2 regions of the Fulvimarina uroteuthidis genome follow, and region 1 is predicted to be linked to the other one. Evidence: riboswitches for the same ligand, from Rfam matches in the RefSeq annotation. Region 1 holds a riboswitch; the other holds the start of a gene.

Evidence for each region. A riboswitch is a leader RNA that binds a small molecule or an ion and turns the genes downstream of it on or off. The one in region 1 is predicted to bind cobalamin.
Region 2: another riboswitch for cobalamin. It lies ahead of U0C82_RS14145 (CbtB domain-containing protein); the one in region 1 lies ahead of U0C82_RS15305 (HupE/UreJ family protein).

What each region holds. Positions count from the first base shown of each region.
Region 1 covers NZ_JAXLPB010000005.1:208,484-215,009, forward strand. Annotated here, with positions in the region: gene U0C82_RS15295 (tRNA (cytidine(34)-2'-O)-methyltransferase) at 1-230, shown strand, start outside; gene U0C82_RS15300 (oxidoreductase) at 353-1,261, shown strand; cobalamin riboswitch at 1,348-1,528, shown strand; gene U0C82_RS15305 (HupE/UreJ family protein) at 1,559-2,146, shown strand; gene U0C82_RS15310 (hypothetical protein) at 2,312-2,569, opposite strand; gene hemF (oxygen-dependent coproporphyrinogen oxidase) at 2,821-3,729, shown strand; gene U0C82_RS15320 (DUF1059 domain-containing protein) at 3,917-4,114, shown strand; gene U0C82_RS15325 (inositol monophosphatase family protein) at 4,235-5,077, opposite strand; gene ttcA (tRNA 2-thiocytidine(32) synthetase TtcA) at 5,084-5,986, opposite strand; gene rpsD (30S ribosomal protein S4) at 6,129-6,526, opposite strand, start outside.
Region 2 covers NZ_JAXLPB010000004.1:407,588-414,113, forward strand. Annotated here, with positions in the region: gene uvrC (excinuclease ABC subunit UvrC) at 1-1,555, shown strand, start outside; gene pgsA (CDP-diacylglycerol--glycerol-3-phosphate 3-phosphatidyltransferase) at 1,661-2,266, shown strand; gene U0C82_RS14130 (copper chaperone PCu(A)C) at 2,468-3,016, opposite strand; gene U0C82_RS14135 (hypothetical protein) at 3,157-3,582, opposite strand; gene U0C82_RS14140 (Lrp/AsnC family transcriptional regulator) at 3,717-4,202, opposite strand; cobalamin riboswitch at 4,351-4,578, shown strand; gene U0C82_RS14145 (CbtB domain-containing protein) at 4,613-4,795, shown strand; gene U0C82_RS14150 (CbtA family protein) at 4,809-5,510, shown strand; gene U0C82_RS14155 (DUF1636 family protein) at 5,518-5,889, opposite strand; gene folK (2-amino-4-hydroxy-6-hydroxymethyldihydropteridine diphosphokinase) at 5,886-6,392, opposite strand; gene folP (dihydropteroate synthase) at 6,389-6,526, opposite strand, start outside.

The DNA of each region.
Region 1 (6,526 bases):
GCCTGCTCCTGATGACGACGAAAGCCGACGCCGTGGTCTGGGATTTCGATTTCAAAAGCGGCGACATCCTCATGTTCGGACGCGAGACCGCCGGCGTTCCGGACGAAGTGCACGCTGCGGCGGACGCCCGCCTGACGATTCCGATGCGCGCGGGCGCGCGTTCGATGAACCTTTCGGCGTCCGTCGCGCTCGTCGCCGGCGAAGCGGTCCGGCAACTGCGTGGCCGCTGACAGGCCCACGCCCCGTGACGGGGCTGCGGGCGGACCGAACCGGACGATCGCGGCGGATCGATCTCTTCTCCCGGTCCGGCGGGCATGACGAGAGCGCACACGAACCATCCTGGACAATCACCATGCTGAACAACTTCACCGCCGCCGACGTCACGGATCAGACCGGGCGCACCGTCTTCGTCACCGGCGCCAATTCGGGCATCGGCCTGGAAGTCTCGAAAGCTCTTGCTGGCCGCGGCGCGCGGGTCGTTCTCGGCTGCCGGTCGGCCGCGAAGGCCGATGCGGCCGTTGCGCAAATCCGTCTCGAATGCCCGGATGCCGATCTCGGCTTTATCGAGATCGATCTGGCTGATCTTTCGTCGGTCCGCGACGCCGCGGCACGGGCGAACGCCGACGAGGAGATCGACGTGCTGATCAACAATGCCGGCGTCATGGTGCCGCCGCTCGGACGCACGAAGGACGGGTTCGAACTCCAGTTCGGCGTCAATCACCTCGGACCGTTTGCCCTGACGGGCCTCATGCTCCGGACGCTGAAGGACCGGCCCAAGTCGCGCGTGATCCTGACCAGTTCGATCGCCCATCGAAACGGCCGCATCGACTTTTGCGATCTGCACGCGCACGACCATTACAGCCGGCTGAAGCGCTACCAGATGAGCAAGCTCGCCAATCTCCTGCACATGTACGAACTCGACCGGAGGCTGAGAACGGCGAGAGCGGAGACGATGGCACTCGCCTGCCATCCGGGCGTCGCGGACACGAACCTGATGCGGTTCCTGCCCGGGCCGGCAAGGCTTCTCATGGTGCCGGGACGTCTCTTCCTGAACAGCGCAAACGAGGGCGCCTGGCCGGCGCTTGCGGCGGCGACGTCGCAGGCGGTTTCCGGCGGCGCTTACGTCGGGCCGAGCAGACGCGGCGAAACGGCAGGTCCAGCCGGCCTTGCAAAATCCACGGAGCGGGCACGGGACCCCGAACTCGCGGCGCGGCTCTGGGCGGTGTCGACGGAGCTGACCGGTGTCGAATATCCCGTGTGACGGGCTCCGCTGTTGCCCGGGACGCATGGCGTTCATGCCGCCCGGTTGTGGACGAGGGGATCCGGGCTCGCTTTCGGCCCGCAGTCCGTTATGATGCGCGCGACGGTGCTTCGTTCGAAGTGAAACGGGAAGCCGGTGAGAGACCGGCACCGCCCCCGCGACTGTGATGGACCAGCGCCCTTCCGACATCGCCACTGGAGATATCCGGGAAGGCTGGAGGGTCGAAACGTCCAGAGTCAGGAGACCGGCCGTCGAATACCAACGCCCATGGGACGGCGGGTCCCACAAAGGAGCAGCATGCGCAAAATTCTCTTAACCCTCGGACTTGTCCTGACCCCGGCGGTCGCGTTCGCCCATACGGGCGGCGGCGAAGCGAGTGGTTTCCTGCACGGGTTCGGCCACCCGGTCGGCGGTCTCGATCACGTGCTCGCCATGGTCGGCGTCGGCATTCTTGCCTTCGTCCTCGGGGGACGGGCTCTCTGGCTCGTGCCGGCGGCGTTCGTCGCCATGATGGTCGTGGGCTTCGCTCTCGGGATCAATCTCGTGGATCTGCCCATGGTGGAACTCGGGATCGCTCTGTCGATCGTCGTCATCGGCGGCGCGGCCGCCCTCGGCCGCTCCCTGCCGCTCGGTCTCGCCATGGCCCTCGTCGGGGTTTTCGCCATTTTCCACGGACATGCGCATGGCACTGAGATGCCGGCGAATTCCGGGGGGCTGACCTATGCGCTCGGCTTCGTTCTCGCGACCGCCCTGCTCCATGCCGCCGGCGTCCTGGCAAGCCTTGCAGCCGCGCGGGCGATTGGCCGGCACGGCCAAATGGTGGCGCGTGCCGCAGGCGGCCTGTTCGCCGTCGGCGGCCTCGGCGTCCTTTCGGGCTGGCTCTGAAACTGCAAGGGGCCGGTTTTCCGGCCCCTGATCCCTGCGAGGCGGTTTCCGCTTCGATCCGGCAGCGGTCCTGCGACCTGCGCGCCCTTCGATAATCGACCTTGCGACCTTGTAGGCCGTGCGCGAACGTGAATCAGTCGCCCGGAATCTTGCCGCGGAACGCCGTCAGTCCGCGCTCGGCAGTCGGCGCATGGTGAATTCGACGGCATCCCCATCGACCACCCGCCAGCTCTCGACCTGCGTCCAGTAAGCGGCTTTCGGATAGCGGTCGAACCATTCGCGCGCCTTGGTGCGGGCCTCATCCCTCGGCAGGACATAGGTTTCGCGGACGAATTCGCCCGACTGGTCGCCGCCGGTCGCGCGCGTACGATGCAGCTGCCGGCGCAGTCCGTTCAGCGGCGGGTCGAATTGGCCGGGCATCATCGCGCTCGCATGTCCTTCACTTGGCAAAAAATGTGGATCGGCAGATTTTCCACATGTCCTATCTAGCGTGCGCTCGACATGATTGCGAATCGGTAAACGGGTGATGGCGCACCCTGGGCGGAAAGGCTCCGCAAGCGGTTGAAAGCCGGCCATTCCATCAAGTTTTCATTGCCAGAGCGGCAGGCAACCGCCATACCGAAGATGATACACCGATCTCCCGGAGATCGCGGCAGACGAGAAAGCGTGAGCATATGGAACGGCCGAACCTGCCCGAGGGGCTGCCGGAGAACATCGAGACGAAGAAGGCCACCGCCCAGGCCTGGTTCGAAGCCCTGCGCGATCGCATCTGCGCAGTCTTCGAGGACCTCGAAAAGGCCCATGGCGCCGAAACCGGTCTGGAGCCGGGGCAGTTCAAGCGCACCGAGTGGAGCCGCGAGAACGATGGCGGCGGCGGCCTGATGTCGATGATGCACGGGCGCGTCTTCGAAAAGGTGGGCGTCCATACCTCGACCGTCCATGGCGAATTTTCCGAGGAATTCCGCAAGAACATTCCGGGGGCCGAAGACGATCCGCGCTTCTGGGCTTCGGGCATCTCGCTGATTGCCCATCTGCGCAATCCCAACGTGCCGGCAGTTCACATGAACACCCGCATGGTCGTCACCACGCGGCAATGGTTCGGCGGCGGGGCCGACCTGACCCCGACGCTGGAGCGCAGGCGCACGCAGGACGATGCCGACACGCGCGCCTTCCACAAGGCGCTGCAGTTCGTCTGCGACCGTCATTCCAAGGTCGCCGACTACCGCCGCTACAAGGCGTGGTGCGACGAATATTTCTACATTCCCCATCGCGAGGAAACCCGCGGCGTCGGCGGAATCTTCTACGATTACCTGCACTCGTCCAACGAGAACGGCGGCTGGGATGCCGATTTCGCGTTCACACGCGATGTCGGCAAGGCCTTCATCGTCGTCTACCCGCACATCGTCAAGCAGAACGTCGACCTGCCCTTCACGGACGAAGACCGCGAGGAGCAACTGATCAAGCGCGGCCGCTATGTCGAATACAACCTGCTCTACGATCGCGGCACGCTTTTTGGTCTGAAGACCGGCGGCAACGTCCAGTCGATTCTCTCGTCCATGCCGCCCGTGGTGAAATGGCCCTGACGCCCCGCGGATCGCAGCCCGGACTTTCAAACACGCTTGCGTCAGAATCGGGTTCTTTGCCCGCTACGGTATTGACCGCGCTCTTTTTCTATAAGTTAATAAGACATTCACAGACTGAAAGGGAACGACGGAAGCATCTGAAGCGTTATGCCTTTTCCTATTGGTTGATACATCTGGGAGGATGAACATGTATGAATTGGACTGCTCGGGAATTATTCCTGGATGCGCGCGAGTCATTCGGGCCGACAGCGAATCCGAAGTGTTCCGACGCGCCGTGATTCAGGCGGAACGCATGGGTTACAACCGGGTGCCGACGACGATGCTCGATCGGTTTCGCCATGAGATGATTGACGTCGATTCCGAGGCGACGAAGCTCGCGGGCTAGGCCGGAGCTTTCCGTCCTGCCGACGGCACGAACAGGACCCAGACGCACCGAATGATCAGGCGGCATGTCGCACGACATGCCGCTCTTTTTGTCTGTGGACGTCAGCGCGACCGCTGCCGGTCAGGACAGCGGGCGCTCGATGCCGAGGATCTTGGTCGTCACGGACCGGTGGGTTTGCCGACTGCAGGCGCTGACGAGAACGCCGTGGTGGCGCGACGGGTGGTACGGTTCGCCATCGGCGAACGCGACGTGCCCCCCGGCCTCGGACACGAGCAGCGTTCCCGGTGCATGGTCCCAGGGCATGACCTGGCCATACAGGTTGAAATGGCATCCGCCGGTCGCCAGCATGCGGTATTCGTGACCGGAATTGCGATAGTTCGCAACGACCCTCACCTGATCGAGACGTCTGAACAGAGCCGATCGCGCTTTCGGCTCGAAATAGGTCGACGACACGATCCCGATCGATTCGTCGAGCGGTACCGGCCAGTTGACCCGGGTCTTGCGGCTGTCGCCATTGGCCAGCAGCCAGTAGGTGCCGCCCCCCTTCTCGGCGCGCACGGTATCGCCGGTGACCGGATCGTGGACGACCGCGCTGACCACCTCTCCCTTGACCGTCACCGCCGCCATCACCGAAAACATCGCGATGCCCGCCGCGAAATTGGACGTTCCGTCGATCGGATCGACGATGACCGCGACATCTGCGTCCGCGATCTTGTCCAGAAGGCTGCGGTCCTTCGCGGTGCTCTCCTCGCCGACGAACAGGATCCCCGAGGACAGCCTGTCGATCTCCGTCTTGATGAAGCGTTCCGCCGCCTCGTCGGCCTCGGTCACCAGGTCGATCGCCGAACTCTTCTCGCGCACCGCGCCGTCCTCGAGATTTCGGAAAGAGGGCATGATCGTCTCGGCACCGGCGCGCTTCAGAATTTCGGTCAGTCGATCGAGATCGATGGGATTGTCAGCCAAGTCGGGTCACTCCTCGTGCATTTGGTTCGATGGCATCAGGCCGGCGAAGTCGAACAGGGACGGATCGAGCAGATGGGAAGGCTTCGCATGGGCGAGCGCCCGCATCATCACCGCCTTGCGGCCCGGAAACCGCGTCTCCAGATCGCTCAGCATCGCTTTCGTCACGTTGCGCTGCAGGCCATCCTGGCTTCCACATAGATCGCAGGGAATGATTGGAAACGCCATGGCTTGCGCAAAACGCGCCAGATCCTCCTCCGCCGAATTGATCAGCGGCCGCAATACGAGAAGGTCGCCTTCGTCGTTCAGCAGCTTTGCCGGCATCGCCGAAAGCCGCCCGCCGTGGAACAGGTTCATGAAGAACGTTTCGAGACAATCGTCGCGATGGTGCCCGAGCACGAGGGCTTCGCAGCCTTCCTCGCGCGCGATCCGGTAGAGATTGCCTCGTCTGAGGCGCGAGCACAGCGCGCAATAGGTGGCGGTCTCCGGCACTTTCTCTGTCACGATCGAATAGGTGTCGCGATATTCGATGCGATAGGCGATCCCGAAACGCGACAGCCATTCCGGCAGGATGTGCTTGGGAAAGTTCGGCTGGCCCTGATCGAGATTGCAGGCCAGAATGTCCACCGGCAGGAGCCCGCGCCATTTCAGATCGTGCAGGATCGCCAGGAGGCCGTAGGAATCCTTGCCTCCCGACACCCCGACCAGCCAGCGCGCCCCCGGTCGCGCCATGGCGTTGGCGGCGATCGTCTCGCGCACTTCGCGCAGCAGGCGCTTGCGGAGCTTCTTGAAGGAGACGGACGAGGGCGCACCGGCAAACAGAGGATGCGCACCGGCATCGGTGTCCGACTCCCCATCGGGATCGAACCCGGTCACCGGGTTCGCGTCTTTCGCGGCTCTGTCCTCAAGCATCGGGCTCGGGTCCTTTTTTGCGATTGGCGATCGTCTTATCCTATCGGCGCCGGTCTCGAAATCGCCCCCGGAGCCCCCGCGACGAAAAAAGGCCGCCCCGGGGGACGGCCTTCCGATAATGCGTGCGGCGGATCGAGATCGATCAGCGCGAATAGAACTCGACGACGAGGTTCGGTTCCATCTGGACCGGATACGGCACGTCGTGCAGGCCCGGAACCGTCTGGAACGTCACGACCATCTTGTTATGATCGACGACGAGGTACTCAGGCACGTCACGCTCGGCGAGGCCGATCGATTCGAGGACGATCGCCAGCTGCTTGGACTTTTCGCGGACCTCGATCACGTCGCCCGGCTTGCACCGGTAGGACTGGATGTTGGTGCGAACGCCGTTGACGTTGACGTGGCCGTGATTGACGAACTGACGCGCGGCAAACACGGTCGGCACGAACTTGGCGCGATAGACGATCGCGTCGAGGCGGCTTTCCAAGAGGCCGATCAGGTTCTCGGAGGTATCGCCCTTGCGGCGGGCCGCTTCGGCGT
Region 2 (6,526 bases), on a different contig from region 1:
CGGCGCGCGCAACCGGAAGGGTTCGTTCTTCGGGCCCTTCGCCTCCGCCGGCGCCGTCGACCGGACGATCAATTCGCTGCAGCGGGCGTTCCTGTTGCGCACCTGCACCGATTCCGTCTTCGAAAGCCGCTCGCGCCCCTGTCTTCTCCACCAGATCAAGCGATGCGCTGCGCCCTGCACCGGCGAGATCGCCGAGGAGGACTATCGCGGCCTCGTCAAGCAGGCCAAGGCGTTCCTGTCGGGCCGCTCCGGCCAGGTGAAGCAGTCCATGGCAGAGCAGATGACGCGGGCCTCCGACGATCTCGACTTCGAGCGCGCCGCGCTCTACCGCGACCGTCTCGCCGCACTCTCCCACGTCCAGAGCCACCAGGGGATCAACCCGTCCGGCGTCGAGGAGGCGGACGTCTTCGCGATCCATCAGGAAGGCGGGCTGACCTGCGTGCAGGTGTTCTTCTTCCGCACCGGCCAGAACTGGGGCAACCGCGCCTATTTCCCGAAGGCCGATCCGCTGCTGGAGCCCGAATCCGTGCTGGGCGCCTTCATCGCCCAGTTCTACGACGACAAGCCCGCGCCGCGCCTGATCCTCTCGCCGATCAAGCTCGACGATCAGGAGCTTCTCGCCGAAGCCCTCGGCCTCAAGGCGGATCGCCGGGTGAAGATCGAGACGCCCTCGCGGGGCGTGAAGGGCGACCTCGTCGATCACGCCAAGTCCAATGCGAAGGAAGCGCTCGGCCGCAGGCTGGCCGAGACCTCCTCGCAGGGCCGGCTTCTGGAGGGCCTGAAGGAGACGTTCTCGCTCGAGCGGACCCCGCGCCGCATCGAGGTCTACGACAACTCCCACATCATGGGCACCAATGCGGTGGGCGCCATGATCGTCGCGGGGCAAGAAGGCTTCGTGAAGAGCCAGTACCGCAAGTTCAACATCAGGAGCACCGAGATCACGCCCGGCGACGATTTCGGCATGATGAAGGAGGTGATGACCCGCCGGTTCTCGCGCCTCCTCAAGGAGCATGCCGACGAGGCACCGGGCGCGGCCAAGGAAGCGGCAGCCGGGATCACCGATCCCGACGACATCGAGGACGCCGGCGACGCGCCGTTCCCGGCCTGGCCGGATCTCGTTCTGATCGATGGCGGCAAGGGCCAGATCTCGGCGGTGCGCTCGATCCTCGAGGGGCTCGGCATCGCCGATCAGGTTCTGACCATCGGCGTCGCCAAGGGCGTCGACCGCGATGCGGGGCGCGAGCGCTTCATTCAGGGCTCGAAGGACTTCACCCTGCCGCCGCGCGATCCGGTGCTCTATTTCGTGCAACGCCTGCGCGACGAGGCCCACCGGTTCGCGATCGGCACGCACCGGGCCAAGCGCAAGAAGGAGATGATCAAGAACCCGCTCGACGAGATCGCCGGCATCGGCCCGACGCGAAAGCGCGCCCTGCTTCAGCATTTCGGTACGGCGAAAGCGGTCTCGCGCGCCGGCCTGCCGGATCTGCGCGCCGTGGACGGCATTTCCGAAGCCATCGCCCGGCTCGTCTACGATCATTTCCACGATAATGGCTGACCATCTTAAAAAATCCGCAACCAGGGGCCACCTGTCACGGGAAACGGTTGACCCGGCGCCTTCCAGGCGCTTTGACGGAAGCCAGATTCACTCGGGCCCCCAGCCATGAGGACAAGACCCATTCGCTCTTCGTCATCGACCATCTACAGCCTGCCGAACCTGCTGACCTATGCGCGAATCATCTGCGTGCCGCTGGTGGTCGTCTGCTTCTTCCTGGAAGGGTCGCTGAAGAGCCCCGACTATGCCCGCTGGACGGCGCTCGGCATCTTCATCGTCGCCTCCATCACCGACTATTTCGACGGCTATTTCGCGCGGGCCTGGCAGCAGACCTCGACCATCGGCCGCATGCTGGACCCGATCGCGGACAAGCTGCTGGTGGCCGCCGTGCTGCTGCTGCTGGCCGCCGACGGCACCATCGCCGGCTGGAGCCTGTGGGCGGCGATCGTGATCCTGTGCCGGGAAATCCTGGTGTCGGGCCTGCGCGAATATCTCGCCGAGCTGAAGGTCTCGGTTCCGGTCACCCGGCTCGCCAAATGGAAGACGACCTTCCAGATGGTCGCGATCGGCATCCTGCTGGCCGGCCCGGCCGGCGACAAGCTGATCCCGAACGTCACCGAGATCGGCATCGCCTTCCTCTGGGGCGCCGCCGTCATCACCTTGATGACCGGCTACGACTATTTCCGCGCCGGCCTGCGGCACATCGAGGACTGATCGAGGCGATCGCACGCGCCATGCCCTCGCCCGACCGGCGAAGGTGGGAATGGGACGTCCGGCGTTGTGGCGAAAACGCAGCTTGGCTGCGCACGCGCCCGGCACGCCTGCACCGCCCGTTCAAGCAGAGGCGCGGAGAGGACCAAGGTGCGGGCAAGGACGGGAACACCGGATCGATGCCCCCGCCCGCTTCGAGAATTCTCAGCCCTTGGAGCCGTGATCCATGCCGTGCTCGGCGCCGTCGCCATGGTCCATTCCGTCCATGCCGCCCGCGGGGGGCGTCTTGCCGGATCGGGAGACGCCGACGGGTTCGGCCTGGAGCTCGACATCGAGCGTCTTTCCATCCGAAAATTCGAGCGTCATCGGGATCAACGCGCCCTCTTCGATCGGCTTTGCCAGCCCCATCATCATGACGTGGTAGCCGCCCGGCTCGAGCGTGACGCTCTTGCCCGGCTCGATGGTCAGGCCGCCCTCGACCTTCTCCATCCTCATCACCCCGTCGATCAGTTCCATGGAATGGATCTCCGCCGATTCGGCCGCGGGCGTCGAGGCACCGGTGAGCGTGACGGCCTGACTGCCGGCGTTCTGGATCGAGAGATAGGCGCCCGCGACCGGTGCGTTGGGCAAGGTCGCGCGGGTCCAGGGATGGGCGATCGACAGATCGCCGAGCGTGTAGTCGTGGGCGCTGGCGCCCGGGGCGAAGGAAAGCGCGAGCAGCGCGCCGGCAAGCGAGATGAGCCGTGATGTCATGGCTTGGACTTTCTGAAAGAATTCGACGATTCGAGACGCAACTCCAGCGCAAGGCGATAGGCCGGGCGATGTCTCTGGCGATGAGGGGTCGCGGGACGGTCTGCAAGCGATTTCCGGAAGGCCGCATTTTCCGCGGTGCTTCAGAGCGAGCGTCGCAGATCCGTCGCCGCCGGCGGGTCGCGCGCACCGATCGAGCCGAGCCAGCCGGGCGTTTGAGGCCCGCCGTCCCGGAACCCCGTGCTGCGGCCGGCGCGGCAGAGCCGAAGGCCGGCGAACGCAGGGCCTGCCGCCATGTCCGAGGCAAGCGTGACTCCCGATGCCTGCTGGGCGCACAGGATGGCGCAATGGCGCTCGTCGCAGCAATCCTCGTCGTGATCGCCGTCCGCCATGGTCATGATGCCGGCATCGGTGCAGATATCGGTGGCGATCTCGAGGGCGCGGGAGGCCAGATGCGATACGCCCGCATGCCCCTGCAGAAGCCCGATCAGGACGAGCGCCTGGGCGACGATCAGAACGATCGCAGCCGACGCGGACCGGTCCGCCAGGAGTTTTCGAGCAAAGGCCATGGGAACGAGCCTACCAGAAGCCGCCGCAAAAGCGATGCGCGCGCCACAGCAAATCATGCGAGCGTTAACGCCGGAAGCATCGCGGATCACCGGACGGTTCTCGCGGGCATTCAGGGGCTCGAGACCGAGGCGCCTCACGCGTCCCGCGTTTCCTTGTCGAACACCATGTAGTCGAGCGGCAGTTCCGTCGTGGACTTGATCCGCTCCATGGCGAACGCCGACGACACATCGCGGATCTCGATCTTCTCGATCAGCCGCTTGTAGAAGGCGTCGTAGGCCGCGATATCCGGCACCACCACCCGAAGCAGATAATCGACGTCGCCGCTCATGCGGTAGAACTCGATGACCTCGGGAAAAGTGATGACGACCTCCGAGAACCGCTTCAGCCATTCGGTGGAATGGGAGTTGGTGCGGATCGAGACGAAGACCGTGACGCGGGTGTTCACCTTGTCCGGATCGAGGATCGCGACGCGGCGCTTGATGACGCCCTCCTCCTCCAGCTTCTGGATCCGCCGCCAGCACGGCGTCGTCGAGAGGCCGACCCGCTTGGCGACATCGGCGACCGCAAGCGTCGAATCGGCCTGGAGGAGCCGCAGGATTTTCTTGTCGAGCCGGTCCATCCGCGCCTCGCTTGAAGGTTCAGCGGCCATCGAACCGCACCGGACCTGCATACAGAACCTCGGCGACCCGCGATAGGGACCGCCTCGCGCCCCTGCCCGGCCCGCGCGATCCGCGCGAAAGAATGGTGGTCAATCGCCGGGCATTCTTCTATGGTCCGTTTCGTTCGGTCCATTTCGCGCCATGCGGCGCGAAGGGATAATAGGGAACACGGAAGGAACGGACGCAGACCGCGCGTTCCCCACCGTGGCCGCCCCCGCGACTGTCAGCGGCGAGCGCCCGTCTCATGCCACTGGTTCGCAATCGTTGCGAATCGGGAAGGGAGGCGAAGCGCGACGACCCGTGAGCCAGGAGACCTGCCGAGCGTGAGACACCAACAAACGCCGTCGGGTGGACGGCTACGGAGAACGACATGAACACCCTCACGACCCGCATGCGCGACCTTGCGCAGACCAGGGCCGGCGATCTCGCATCGATCGCCGCCGCAGCCATTCTCGGCCTCGGCATCATCTGGACCGTCGGCATGGCGCAGGCGGCCAGCCTGCACGATGCGGCGCACGACGTGCGCCACACCACCGGCTTTCCCTGCCACTGACGATCCGATCGCTATGTTCAAACAGATCATCGCCGGCGCGATCCTCGCCGGTGCAGGGGCCGGCCTGTGCGCAAGCCTCCTGCAAATTGTCTTCGTGCAGCCCGTATTGCTGCACGCCGAACTCTACGAGTCCGGCCAGCTGGTCCATTTCGGATCGGCCTCCGACGTCAGCGCCGATCAGGCGGTGGCGGGCTTCGATCTTCAGCGTGACAGCCTGACGACGGCGTTCAACCTGCTCGTCTATACAGGCTACGCGCTGATCCTGACGGCGCTGATGGCGCTCGCGCAATTGCGCGGCGCCACCATCTCCGCACGCAACGGCCTCGTCTGGGGCGCGTGTGGGTTCTTCGTCGTCCAGTTCGCCCCGGGCTTCTCGCTCGCGCCGGAGGTGCCCGGCGTCGCGGTGGTGGACGTTCAGACCCGCCAGCTCTGGTGGACGATGACGGTCGCAGCGGCCGGCATCGCGGTCTGGCTCGCAGCCTTCGGCCGCAGCCCCGCGGCCTGGGGGGCGGCGATCGTGCTATTGCTCTTGCCGCACATCGTCGGCGCGCCGGAGCCGGAGTTCTTCGCCGGCCCCGCGCCAACCGAACTCGGCGCTTTGTTCGTCTCGCGCGCCTATGGCGTCAGCCTGGCGGCGTGGACCGCGCTGGGGATCCTCTCGGCCTTCTTCCTGCGGCTCGATCCGGCTCGTGAACGCACGGGCGTCGCCGCCTGACGACGGGTCAGACCAATGGAATGCGGCCGGCGAGGCAGAGGCGCAGCCGGCCGCATTTTGTCGCATTTGCGATATGGCCGCCTTCGGCGGCGAGCCACGCGCGCGCCGTCGCGACGATGTCGGCGACGTCGCCTGCCGGCTCGATGCGGTGGAACAGGTAGGCCGCCTTCCGCGCATCCGACAAGGCCAGCGCGACGGGTGCCCCGCACCCGTTGAGGCAGTCGGTGCCGACCACGCGCAGCGCGTCGACGAGCCCCGCCTCGTCGAGCGCCGCGACGAGATCCGCCACGAGCCTCGCGCCGGTCGTCCCGTCCGCCGCCCTGCAGCTTTCGCATACGATGATGGCCGGCAACCGGCTCTCGTCCGGCATGGCCGTCATTCCCGCCACCAGCTCCCGTCCTGGCTGATCGCTTTGATGCCGTCGTCGGAGAGCCCGGCGAGACGGGCGGAGACGGAGGCACCGCCCAGGAGAAGCGTTCCGTCGAGATCGGCCAGCGGGCGCAGCACGAAGGCGCGATCCGCGGCGCGCGGATGAGGCAGCTCCAGCCGTTCGTCCCTGATCGTTCGCCCGTCATAGTCGATCACGTCGAGATCGAGAGTGCGCGGCCCCCAGCGCTCGCCCCGCTCGCGCCCGTGCAGGCGTTCGATGTGCAGGCAGAGATCGAGCAGCGGCAGCGGTTCGAGCACCGTTTCGACCAGCGCGCAGGCATTGATGAAATCGGGCTGGTCCGTCTTGCCCCAGGGCGGCGTCGCGTAGAGTTTCGAGACCTTCGCCACGCACAGGTCCTCGCGCGCGTCGATCGCCGTCAACGCCGAGCGCATCGCGCCTTTCACGTCCCCCACATTGCCGCCGAGGGCGAGGACCGCGCGAAAACCGGTCACCAGCGCTCGCCCTTGAGGGCGCGCCGCATGGCATCGGCAATGAACAGCGCATCGCGATTGATCGCGACATGATGGACGCGGAAGATGTCGGCGCCGCGCTCGCGCAGCAGCGCGGACGTGGCCGCGGTGGCATG